DNA from 2 places in the Lysinibacillus sp. A4 genome. Region 2 is predicted to be linked to the other one. Evidence: riboswitches for the same ligand, from Rfam matches in the RefSeq annotation. Region 2 holds a riboswitch; the other holds the start of a gene.
What was found. A riboswitch is a leader RNA that binds a small molecule or an ion and turns the genes downstream of it on or off. The one in region 2 is predicted to bind cobalamin.
Positions count from the first base shown of each region.

Region 1 (4,903 bases), on a different contig from region 2:
ATAGCTTGTCCTTTAGCACTTATCATTTTTAAATATTATGGAAGAAAAATAAGGATGATGGATACTGCCATCAAAGAAGATTTAGATTCTTATTTAACCTATTTGGGAGAATTACTGTCATCATTTAAATTATTTAAGATATTTAATACTGAGACAAACGCAATAGATAACTATCAAAAGAAAATTACCTTATTATACAAAAATACTCTTGATAAAATGCGTTTAAGTATAAAATCAGCATCAATAATAGAATTAATAAACTTTACAAGTTATTTGATTATCCTTATTATAGGTGCCTACTTTATTTATAAAGGAAGCCTCACGTTAGGAGTATTAATAGCATTCACTACCTATGCCAATAACTTTAGTCAGTCATTTTTAAGATTTTCTCAACTAAATTCATTTTTACAAGAAGCAATTGTGTCTGTAAATAGAGTAAAAAACTTAATGCAAGACAATAAATATCATCTAAAGAAATTAGAAGTACCTGACTATGTAAATTCTTCGCATCATTTTAGAAAAGATAAAATAGTATTACGGAATGTAAGCTTTACCTATACTAATGCATTATCTCCAGTTTTAGAAAATATAAATCTCCAAATACCTTTGAAGAAAATTGTATTGATTAAGGGAGAAAGCGGATCAGGTAAATCGACATTATTGAATATATTATCAGGTTTATACATTAATTATCAGGGTGAAATATTTCTATCCAATCAAAATATTAGATATATTCCTATTGATGTTTATAGAAAAAGGGTATGTTTGGTAACGCAAGAGCATTTTATAATGACAGGGACAATAAGGGAAAATTTGTTATTAGCAAAGCCGAATGCAACGGACGAAGAATTAATTCAAATTTGTAAAATGGTTAACATTTATTCATATATAGAAACGTTGGACTATAAATTTGAAACTCTTATAGGGCATAACGGGCTTGAATTATCTACTGGGCAACAGCAAAGACTTTCAATAGCAAGATCGCTTCTAAGAGATGCGGATATCTATTTGTTTGACGAGATTACTTCTGCGCTTGATAAAGACAATCAAATAAATATAGAAACATTACTTTTATATTTAAATAAAGAAAAACAAAAGACTGTTATATTGGTTACTCATCACCCTGTTTTAATAAGTGAAGCAGATAAAATTTTTGAAGTTGATAAGCATCAAGTGAATGAGAGGGATTCATTAGTTGTTACAAGCTCTTGATAAGCCTATATTGTTTGAATAGGTGGTGTTACTAAGTTAACACTCAAAAAATTTTTTCCTCTTGACACTAAAAAAGTTGTAAAGTAGATTTAACATAATTACATAAAAGCAATAGGTGCCCACTAGGGAGAATAGGGAATAAAGTGAAAAGCTTTAGCGGACCCGCCACTGTATAAGGGAATTTCATAGTGTATGCCACTAGCAAATTGCTGGGAAGGTACTATGAGGTGTTGAACTTGAGCCAGGAGACCTGCCTACATGCTTTAGAAGATATAGATGATGGAAAAGTCTGTAGTTTATTTGTCATGACAATAAACTACAGACTTTTTATTTTGTCTTAATGAGAACGAGAGGAGAAATAATCATGCAATTATTACAAGACACGATTCAAAACATTCAGGGGGCTGATATGAAAAGTATGGAGCAAGCCAGAAAGCGGATTGATGCGCTTTGTAAGCCCCCAGGTAGCTTGGGTAAACTAGAATCACTTGCCGTACAGCTCTCTGGTATAACAGGACATTTATATCCGATGGTCGACAAAAAAGTGATGATTGTCTGTGCTGCAGATCATGGTGTTTGCGAGGAAGGTGTAACCACGAATCCACAAGATGTTACGGTCTTTCAAACATTAAATTTTCCTAAGGGGGGTACAGGCGTTTGTGCGATTGCTGGCATTACCAATGCAAAGGTGGTCACAGTAGATGTTGGGGTAAAAGGAGATATTCCACTTGATGCAGGTGTCCTTATTCATAAAATTAAATATGGTACAGATAACATGGCACAAGGTCCCGCTATGACCAAACAAGAAGCCATTCAATCGATAGAAGTAGGAATCCGTGTGGCCACTGAGGAAATCATAAAAGGTGCTGATGTACTTGGGACTGGAGAAATGGGCATCGGCAATACAACACCAAGTGCTGCGATATTAGCTGTTTTGACAGGATGCAACCCTATCGAAGTAACGGGGTTTGGTGCAGGAGTAGGCCAAGGAGGCATTGCCTATAAAGCGGCAGTTATTGAAAAAGCAATTACCTTAAATAAGCCTAATCCAAATGATGTTATTGATGTTCTGGCTAAGGTTGGAGGGTTAGAGATAGGGGCGATGACAGGTATTATTCTTGGTGCAGTTGCCCATCGTAAACCCGTTGTCATTGATGGATTTATTTCGACTATAGCCGCCCTCATTGCTTATAAGCTCGAACCAAAAGTAATCGATTATATCATTCCTTCCCATGCTTCAGAGGAACCAGGGGCAAAAATTGCCGCTGCCTTACTAGGCATTGAACCAATGTTGCACATGAATATGCGTTTAGGCGAAGGTTCTGGAGCAGCCTTAGCCTTTCCTATTTTAGATGCAGCTTGCTCGATGATGAAAAACATGGTGACTTTAGAAGAATCAATGCAGTTGTTAAAAAGATAAAAACAATAAAACAGCCAATGACTTAATTTTTGGTCATTGGCTGAATGGTATCTATGCACGATTTAATTTTCGTAATGGCAAGCGCCACTTCATCATATAGGAAAGAATACGTAAAGCTGTAATTACTGCGAATAAAATATAAAGGAAAATATCCCCTGTAAAAACCTCGAAGCCGATTAACAATCCAGCAAGAGCTGCCCAAACCCCATAAACTTCATCACGGAGAACTAATGGTTTTCTTCTAGCTAATAAATCTCGTACAATTCCACCACCTGAACCTGTCAAAACAGCAGCTACAATGACTGCGCTTACTGGCATATCAAGCTTGACAGCATAGAGTGCGCCTTGAATTGCGAATGCTGATAAGCCAATCGCATCTGTGAAGTTACCCCAACGATGCCAATGTTGAATCAGATGATGGGGAAAAATAAAGAATATCGTAATCGCAGCAAGCGCTATTTGAAACATCATATCCTGTCCCCAAAGTGTTGTGACAGGTAGTCCAATGAGTAAATTTCGGATAGCTCCTCCACCAAAAGCAGTCACAATACCAAGTATATATACACCGAATAAATCGTATTCTTCTTCCATGGCAATAATTGCCCCCGAAATAGCAAAGGCAATTGTTCCTATAATACTAAAAACCTCCCAAGCCATCCCTTTCACCCCTTCTATCAATAAATAAACTTTTTTAAAAGTTAAAAGACTTTTTACGTAACAGAATCTATGAATTTAATAGCCAAAATCGGTCATTAAATACGCTTCTTGAAATGAGTCCGCACATTAGCTTAGCGTAAAATGCCCTTAGAAACAATAGGCAAGTTTTACAGGTGCACATACAAATTGATAAAATGTGATTAAAATAAAGAAAAACATTCGTCAAAAGCGTTCATATAACAGTAGTTGGTTAGGGAATTCTAGAGTGATTGAAGTCAATTTAGATAGTCAATAAATCTTACTGATTGAAATGCGAGACATTATGAAATGGAGAAGAAAGAATGACGTTTACATCAAAGTTATCAACAGAAACGCTATCGTTAGCGGAAAAAGTAGAGGAACAAGTTCGGCCTTATCATGCCAAGGTAGAAGAAATGGCGTTCTACAATCAGCAGAAGGTGCTAGCAGCTTTCAGAAAGCATCAAGTAAGTGATTATCATTTACATCCAACAAACGGCTATGGCTATGATGATGAGGGACGGGATAATCTAGAGCGTGTTTATGCAGAAGTATTTGGTGCAGAGGCAGCCATAGTTCGACCACAAATTATTTCAGGGACACATGCAATTACGCTTAGTCTATTCGGTATTTTACGTCCTGGTGATGAGCTGCTTTATATTTCTGGTCAGCCATATGATACATTGCAATCCATTGTCGATGGTGGTGAAAAAGATACAGGTTCACTGAAAGATTATAAAATCGGTTATCGACATGTGGATTTACTAGATAATCAGGTTATTGATTGGGCAGGTGTCGAGGCTGCTATTACAGCACAAACCAAAATGATCGCGATTCAGCGTTCAAAAGGCTATGCAACACGTCCATCCTTTACAATAAAAGAAATTGCAGATATGTGTGTAAAGGTACGTAAAATAGCCCCGAAAGCTGTTATTTTTGTAGATAACTGCTATGGCGAGTTTGTAGAGGCACAGGAACCTACAGAGGTTGGTGCTGACTTAATGGCAGGCTCGCTCATTAAAAATCCAGGTGGAGGCTTGGCTAAAATTGGTGGCTATATTGCTGGGCGAGCAGATTTAGTGGAGAAATGTGCCTATCGTATGACTTCTCCAGGTATTGGAGCAGAAGCGGGGGCCACATTAAATACACTAGGTGATTTTTATCAAGGATTTTTCCTGGCACCCCATGTTGTATCGCAAGCACTTAAAGGGGCGATATTTACAGCTGCAATGCTCGATGAAATTGGCATGAGTACTACTCCGAGCTATCATGCGAAGCGTACAGATTTAATTCAATCAGTATCTTTTCAAACAGCACAGCAAATGATTGACTTTTGTCGCGAAATACAAGCGAACTCACCGATAAATGCCCATTATGCTCCTGAACCAGCCTATATGCCAGGCTATGAAGATGATGTCATCATGGCGGCTGGAACATTTATTCAAGGGTCCAGCATTGAGCTAACAGCGGATGGCCCAATACGACCGCCATATACAGCATTTATCCAGGGTGGACTAACATATGAACACGTTAAATTTGCTATATGCAGTGCGGTTCAAGCCATTCAAAAAGCATAACAAGACAATAGATAAAGCC
Region 1 covers NZ_JANWTB010000002.1:231,234-236,136, reverse strand. The annotation lists gene NY607_RS05255 (ABC transporter ATP-binding protein) at 1-1,212, shown strand, start outside; cobalamin riboswitch at 1,309-1,484, shown strand; gene cobT (nicotinate-nucleotide--dimethylbenzimidazole phosphoribosyltransferase) at 1,577-2,632, shown strand; gene NY607_RS05245 (trimeric intracellular cation channel family protein) at 2,684-3,289, opposite strand; gene NY607_RS05240 (methionine gamma-lyase family protein) at 3,631-4,884, shown strand.
Region 1: another riboswitch for cobalamin. It lies ahead of cobT (nicotinate-nucleotide--dimethylbenzimidazole phosphoribosyltransferase); the one in region 2 lies ahead of NY607_RS15490 (hypothetical protein).

Region 2 (4,903 bases):
GCCCAGCTATTCAAGTCAGAAAAAACATTATTAACATTAGCTGCATCTAATATTTCTTGCTGGAAAGTGCTAGAGCCTGCTGTATATATGTCTGGCTTAGGGCTAACCTCTAAATAAACATTTTTCGGCGTTTTTACGTCCTTCACCTTCGTTTGTACTTCAGCAATTTTCGCCTTGATCTCTTCATTTAATTTATTTCCTATATCAGCAACATCCATCACAGCAGCAATTTGTTCGATATCTCCATAAACATCATCGAAAGTTGTCGCAGATTGAATAACAAACACTTTAATTCCTGCGTCCTCAAGCGGCTTTAGGGCATCCTTATCACCGATTGTATAAGCAATGACAACATCTGGCTTTAACGCTATAATTCTTTCACTGTTAAAGTTCGTAGTATCAGAGACACGTTCAATTTTTTGTGCTTCCTCTGGATAAGTATCGTACTCAGTTGCTCCTACAATTTTATCGCCAACACCTAAAGCAAACAAAATTTCAGTATTACTTGGTTGTAAAGATACAACTGTTTTTGGTACTTCTTTAAACTCTATTTCCACTCCACGGTCATCTGTCACTTTATAGCTTGTTTTCTCTGCGTGTTGTGTATCTTGCGAAGCATCTTTATTTTTTGTATCTTCAGCAGTGCCACAGCCTGCTAATACCAGTGCAAGTAAGAGCACTGATAGCCATTGGAAATTAAATACTTTCTTCATTGTTATTCTCCTTTTTCTTTTTCATTGGGTAGGATTTACTAATAAACGGTATTTCAGCTATTCCAGCTTGCTGATTCATAAAAACAGCCATGACAAAACATACATTAGCTAATAAACCAAGGTAATCGAAAAGAATAGCAGGAACCTCTCGTTCTTCTGATACTTTGTGTAAAGTACGATATGATTTTTTTGCTTCACTGCGACAAAGATGTAAGGCTGCAGCGGCCTCTGTTCCTTGAGGTAAAACAAAACTTTGAATCTCTTCCTTCACATGGCGAACGTAAAAATCATAACGCTCACTTAACCAAGATAAATCCTCTTCAGTTACTGCTAATTTCCCACGAACTGAGCCATTCACATGATACGCCATAGGTAACATAAGCAATAAATCCTCAGCAACGACTTGAACATCCTCTTTTTTTACCGCAGCTAATGCAACTCCTAGATGTGTTGTAAGGCTATCTGTTCGAATTTCAAAATCGACCGTTGAAGCTTTCTCACGCATAAATGGATAACAAGAATAACGGGCATCTTTTTTCACTTGCTTCCCCCCTATTTTCTATAATGAAAAATTCTTATTTGAAAGGCATAAAAAAGTCGCTCCTTTTTGCAAAGGAACGACAAAAATAACATAATGAGCCATCAAACTGGACAAAGCCTATGTATTTGCCGTATATCCTCCTAGCTTCCGAGAAGTTTTTATACGTTCAAATAAAGGTCGGTCTCCTGGCTTGTACAGTTCGTCACATGAAACGAATGTGTTATAAAGGACCTTCCCATCTTCTTTGAGATAGTGGTAAATCTTTATAATGGCTGCACTTACAGTTGCGGAAACAGCTCCGGTTTTTCACCGGATTCCCGATTATGCTAATTAGCACCTTTATTCTGCAAGAATATTTCATTTGTAAAGCAGTTTATCATATATGCTTCAGAAAAAATAGCTGTACTCAGTTTTAAAATATAGCAATGTTTCTACTTGAAGAGAAAACCCTAACAAATTTTTACATTATTAAGAAATTTACTATAATAGTGTTTCAATTGCTTTTTCAATATCGAGCTGTGAATCTGTTGGTTCAAAGCGTGAGACGGTCTTACCATTAGCATCTACTAGAAATTTTGTAAAGTTCCAGCGAATATTACGACCATCTAAAAAGCTTGGGGCAAGTTGAACAATTGCTTCTGCCAACATTTTCTCCTGCATACTTGCCTTCCCAAACTCTCGGTAATCCACTTCATGCTTTAAATAATTAAAGAGTGGATGGGTAGCCTCTCCATTTACCTGTACAAGCTCAAAAATCGGGAATGTGACCCCATAGTTTACCTTGCAGAGATGCTTAGTTTCCTCCCCATCTTCAGGATTTTGATGGCCAAATTGATCACAAGGGAATCCAAGAACTACAAAATTCTCTTTTCCATATTTATCATACATTTTCTGTAAGTCTTCAAATTGATATGTAAATCGGCATTGGTTTGCCGTGTTAACAATTAACATTGTTTTTCCACGATATGTTTCCATCGATAAAATTTCGCCATTAGGCTTCCGAACTAGATAATTATAAATGCTCATGCATAATCCCCTTTTTTCATTCATTATAGTTGACTATTCTACCGCTCATCAAAGAATTTGCACAAAAAAACACCACCTCGCTACTTTGAACGGATGGCTGACTTATACTTCTTTTTATATTTAGCATCTTGTTCTTCATTAATTAAACGATGGGCAATATCTAATAATTTCGAGTCATTTGTTTGATCATATAGCTTTTTAAATGACATAATAATATCCTGACGAATAAGAGATGGCTGTTTTTCATCTATACATGTTTGAAATCTTTTAGCTAGATACGATACAACCAAATCTCTTTGTACTGGACCCGCTTGTCCAATTTTCCAAATTGCTTGTAATGCATGCCTTGCTGTAGCAGATTGCTCATCGTAAGTCACAGCCCAAATCTTTAAAAAATCCTCCAAGACCCTTTCTTCTGGATCACTTTTTGCAGCTAAAGCGCATAAAATTTGTGCAGCACGTGCACGAGAATAACCATTATTGTATGTAAGTGCTTTTACTAGCTGTTCCCAAACTGCATATGTCCAATCTACAGGTTCCTGCATAATTTTCATTAATTCCTCGTAAGATTCATATTGAATATCGCGATCATGCTCTGTTAAATTACTAAAAAGTTGCAAAATCTCTTTTTCCATAATTCATCCCTACCTTTATTGATTCAGAACGTAATAAAATTTGATTTATGGTACACTTAACTTAATTTTTTTCGCAAAGAAGGTGAGTTTATGAATAAATTTAATGCTAGGAAATTGATTTTTCGGTTGATTGTGATTATATCCCTACTTCTAGCTGCGTATTTTGTTATCCCAGTGTCCATGCCTTTAATCCTTGCTGGGATTAGTGCATTTTTCTTAGAACCACTTGTCATGTTCGTTAAACGGAAATGGAAAATGTCACGGAAAATAGCAGTTGCTTTTATTTACATAGTGAGTGTAATAGTTATATCTATTATTTGTTATCTGTCCATTACCCAAATAATGACACAAATAATTTTACTGTCTAAGCAAGCTCCCTATTATATTTCCAAGCTATCAGATATGTGGCTTCATATGCAAGAAAATATTTCTAAATATACAGAAGACTTTCCACCTGAAGTAAGTGCTTCGCTTCAAAAAACCACAATGGATTTCATAAAGAAAGTTGAAGAATCCTTTTTAAGCTTCTTTAATTATAGCAAAGTTTCTGCCTTCTTTTCAGAGATACCCAGCCTATTCATCAGTCTTCTCGTTTATATGATTGCGCTATTCCTATTTATGCTTGATTTGCCTAAGTTAAAGCAAATCACTTATAAATATTTAAAGCCCAATACAGCAAAGAAGATAAAAATTATTTTAAATCGCTTAAAAGATGCAACACTTGGCTATATGAAGGCTCACTTATTTGTAAGCTTTATTATTGGAGGCGTCACACTCATTGGACTGCTATTAATCCAACCGAAATACGCAGTAACAATGACGATTATTATCTGGTTAATAGATATTGTACCATTCCTAGGCTCTATCATTATTCTAGCGCCATGGGGACTTTATCACCTATTGATGGGAAACACCTCTATAGCTGTAAAATTATTCATCTTAGCTGCTATTTTACTTATTATTCGTCGAGTAGTCGAGCCTAAATTAATGGGAGACCATATCGGTTTATCCACTTTACCAACATTAATTTCCATGTTCATAGGTCTACAGTTATTTGGTATTATCGGTTTACTTGTCGGCCCATTCGTTATTATTTTCTTTATAGCGTTGAAAGAGACAGGTGTCATCAAAGTAAATTTTAAAATTTAATATCCATCTAGTATGCAGGAAAATCTCTTTTCAAGAATAGAAGTTGTCGTCTTGTTTCTTTGAAAGAATAGCATTCCAAAAACAAAAAAGGCCATCTTTGTATATTTTTCTCTACAAAGATGACCTTTTTCTTATCTCAACCGTCTATATAATAGTGAGGCCTATTGAATACGTCCAAAGCCTACTAAGTATTGATTCCACCAATCAAGTGATTCAATTACGACACCATTGTTTTGAGCGTCGATCATTGTGTTATTACCTAAATAAATACCTACGTGTGCTACCCCTGAACCATAGCTGAAGAACACTAAGTCCCCAACGCGTGCTTCACCTGCTGAAATGCGTTGTGTTGCTAAATATTGTTGTGATGCTGTACGAGGTAAAGAAACACCCGCTTGCTTATATGACCATTGTACAAGACCTGAACAGTCAAAGCCTGTCGATGGGTTGCTACCACCCCAAACATAAGGGCGTCCTAGGAATTGTTTAGCTGTAGAAATGGCATCTCCTGAAGAAACAGTGCCAGCTCCTGACCCAACAATAATTTTTTGTGGTTCGCCTCCACCATTATTTTGAGTTGCTTGTATAACTGGTGTAGCTGCTTGAAGTGCACGTAAACGAGCTGCCTCTTCTTCAGCTGCTTTACGCTCAGCTTCTAAACGTTCTTCTTCTTGTTTCGTTGCAATTTCAGCTTTTAATGCAAGTGATTTCGCTTCGTTCTCAGCTTTCTTCACTTCCATTTCGCTTTCTTTTTGCTGAAGCTCTTGGAATTGTTTTTGAAGTTCCTTTTGTTTTTCATCTAATGTAGCTTTTTGTTGCTCTAAGCTTGCTTTATCTGC
Region 2 covers NZ_JANWTB010000007.1:106,608-111,510, forward strand. The annotation lists gene NY607_RS15485 (ABC transporter substrate-binding protein) at 1-713, opposite strand, end outside; gene NY607_RS15490 (hypothetical protein) at 697-1,254, opposite strand; cobalamin riboswitch at 1,413-1,610, opposite strand; gene NY607_RS15495 (glutathione peroxidase) at 1,735-2,280, opposite strand; gene NY607_RS15500 (hypothetical protein) at 2,361-2,915, opposite strand; gene ytvI (sporulation integral membrane protein YtvI) at 3,006-4,064, shown strand; gene NY607_RS15510 (C40 family peptidase) at 4,226-4,903, opposite strand, start outside.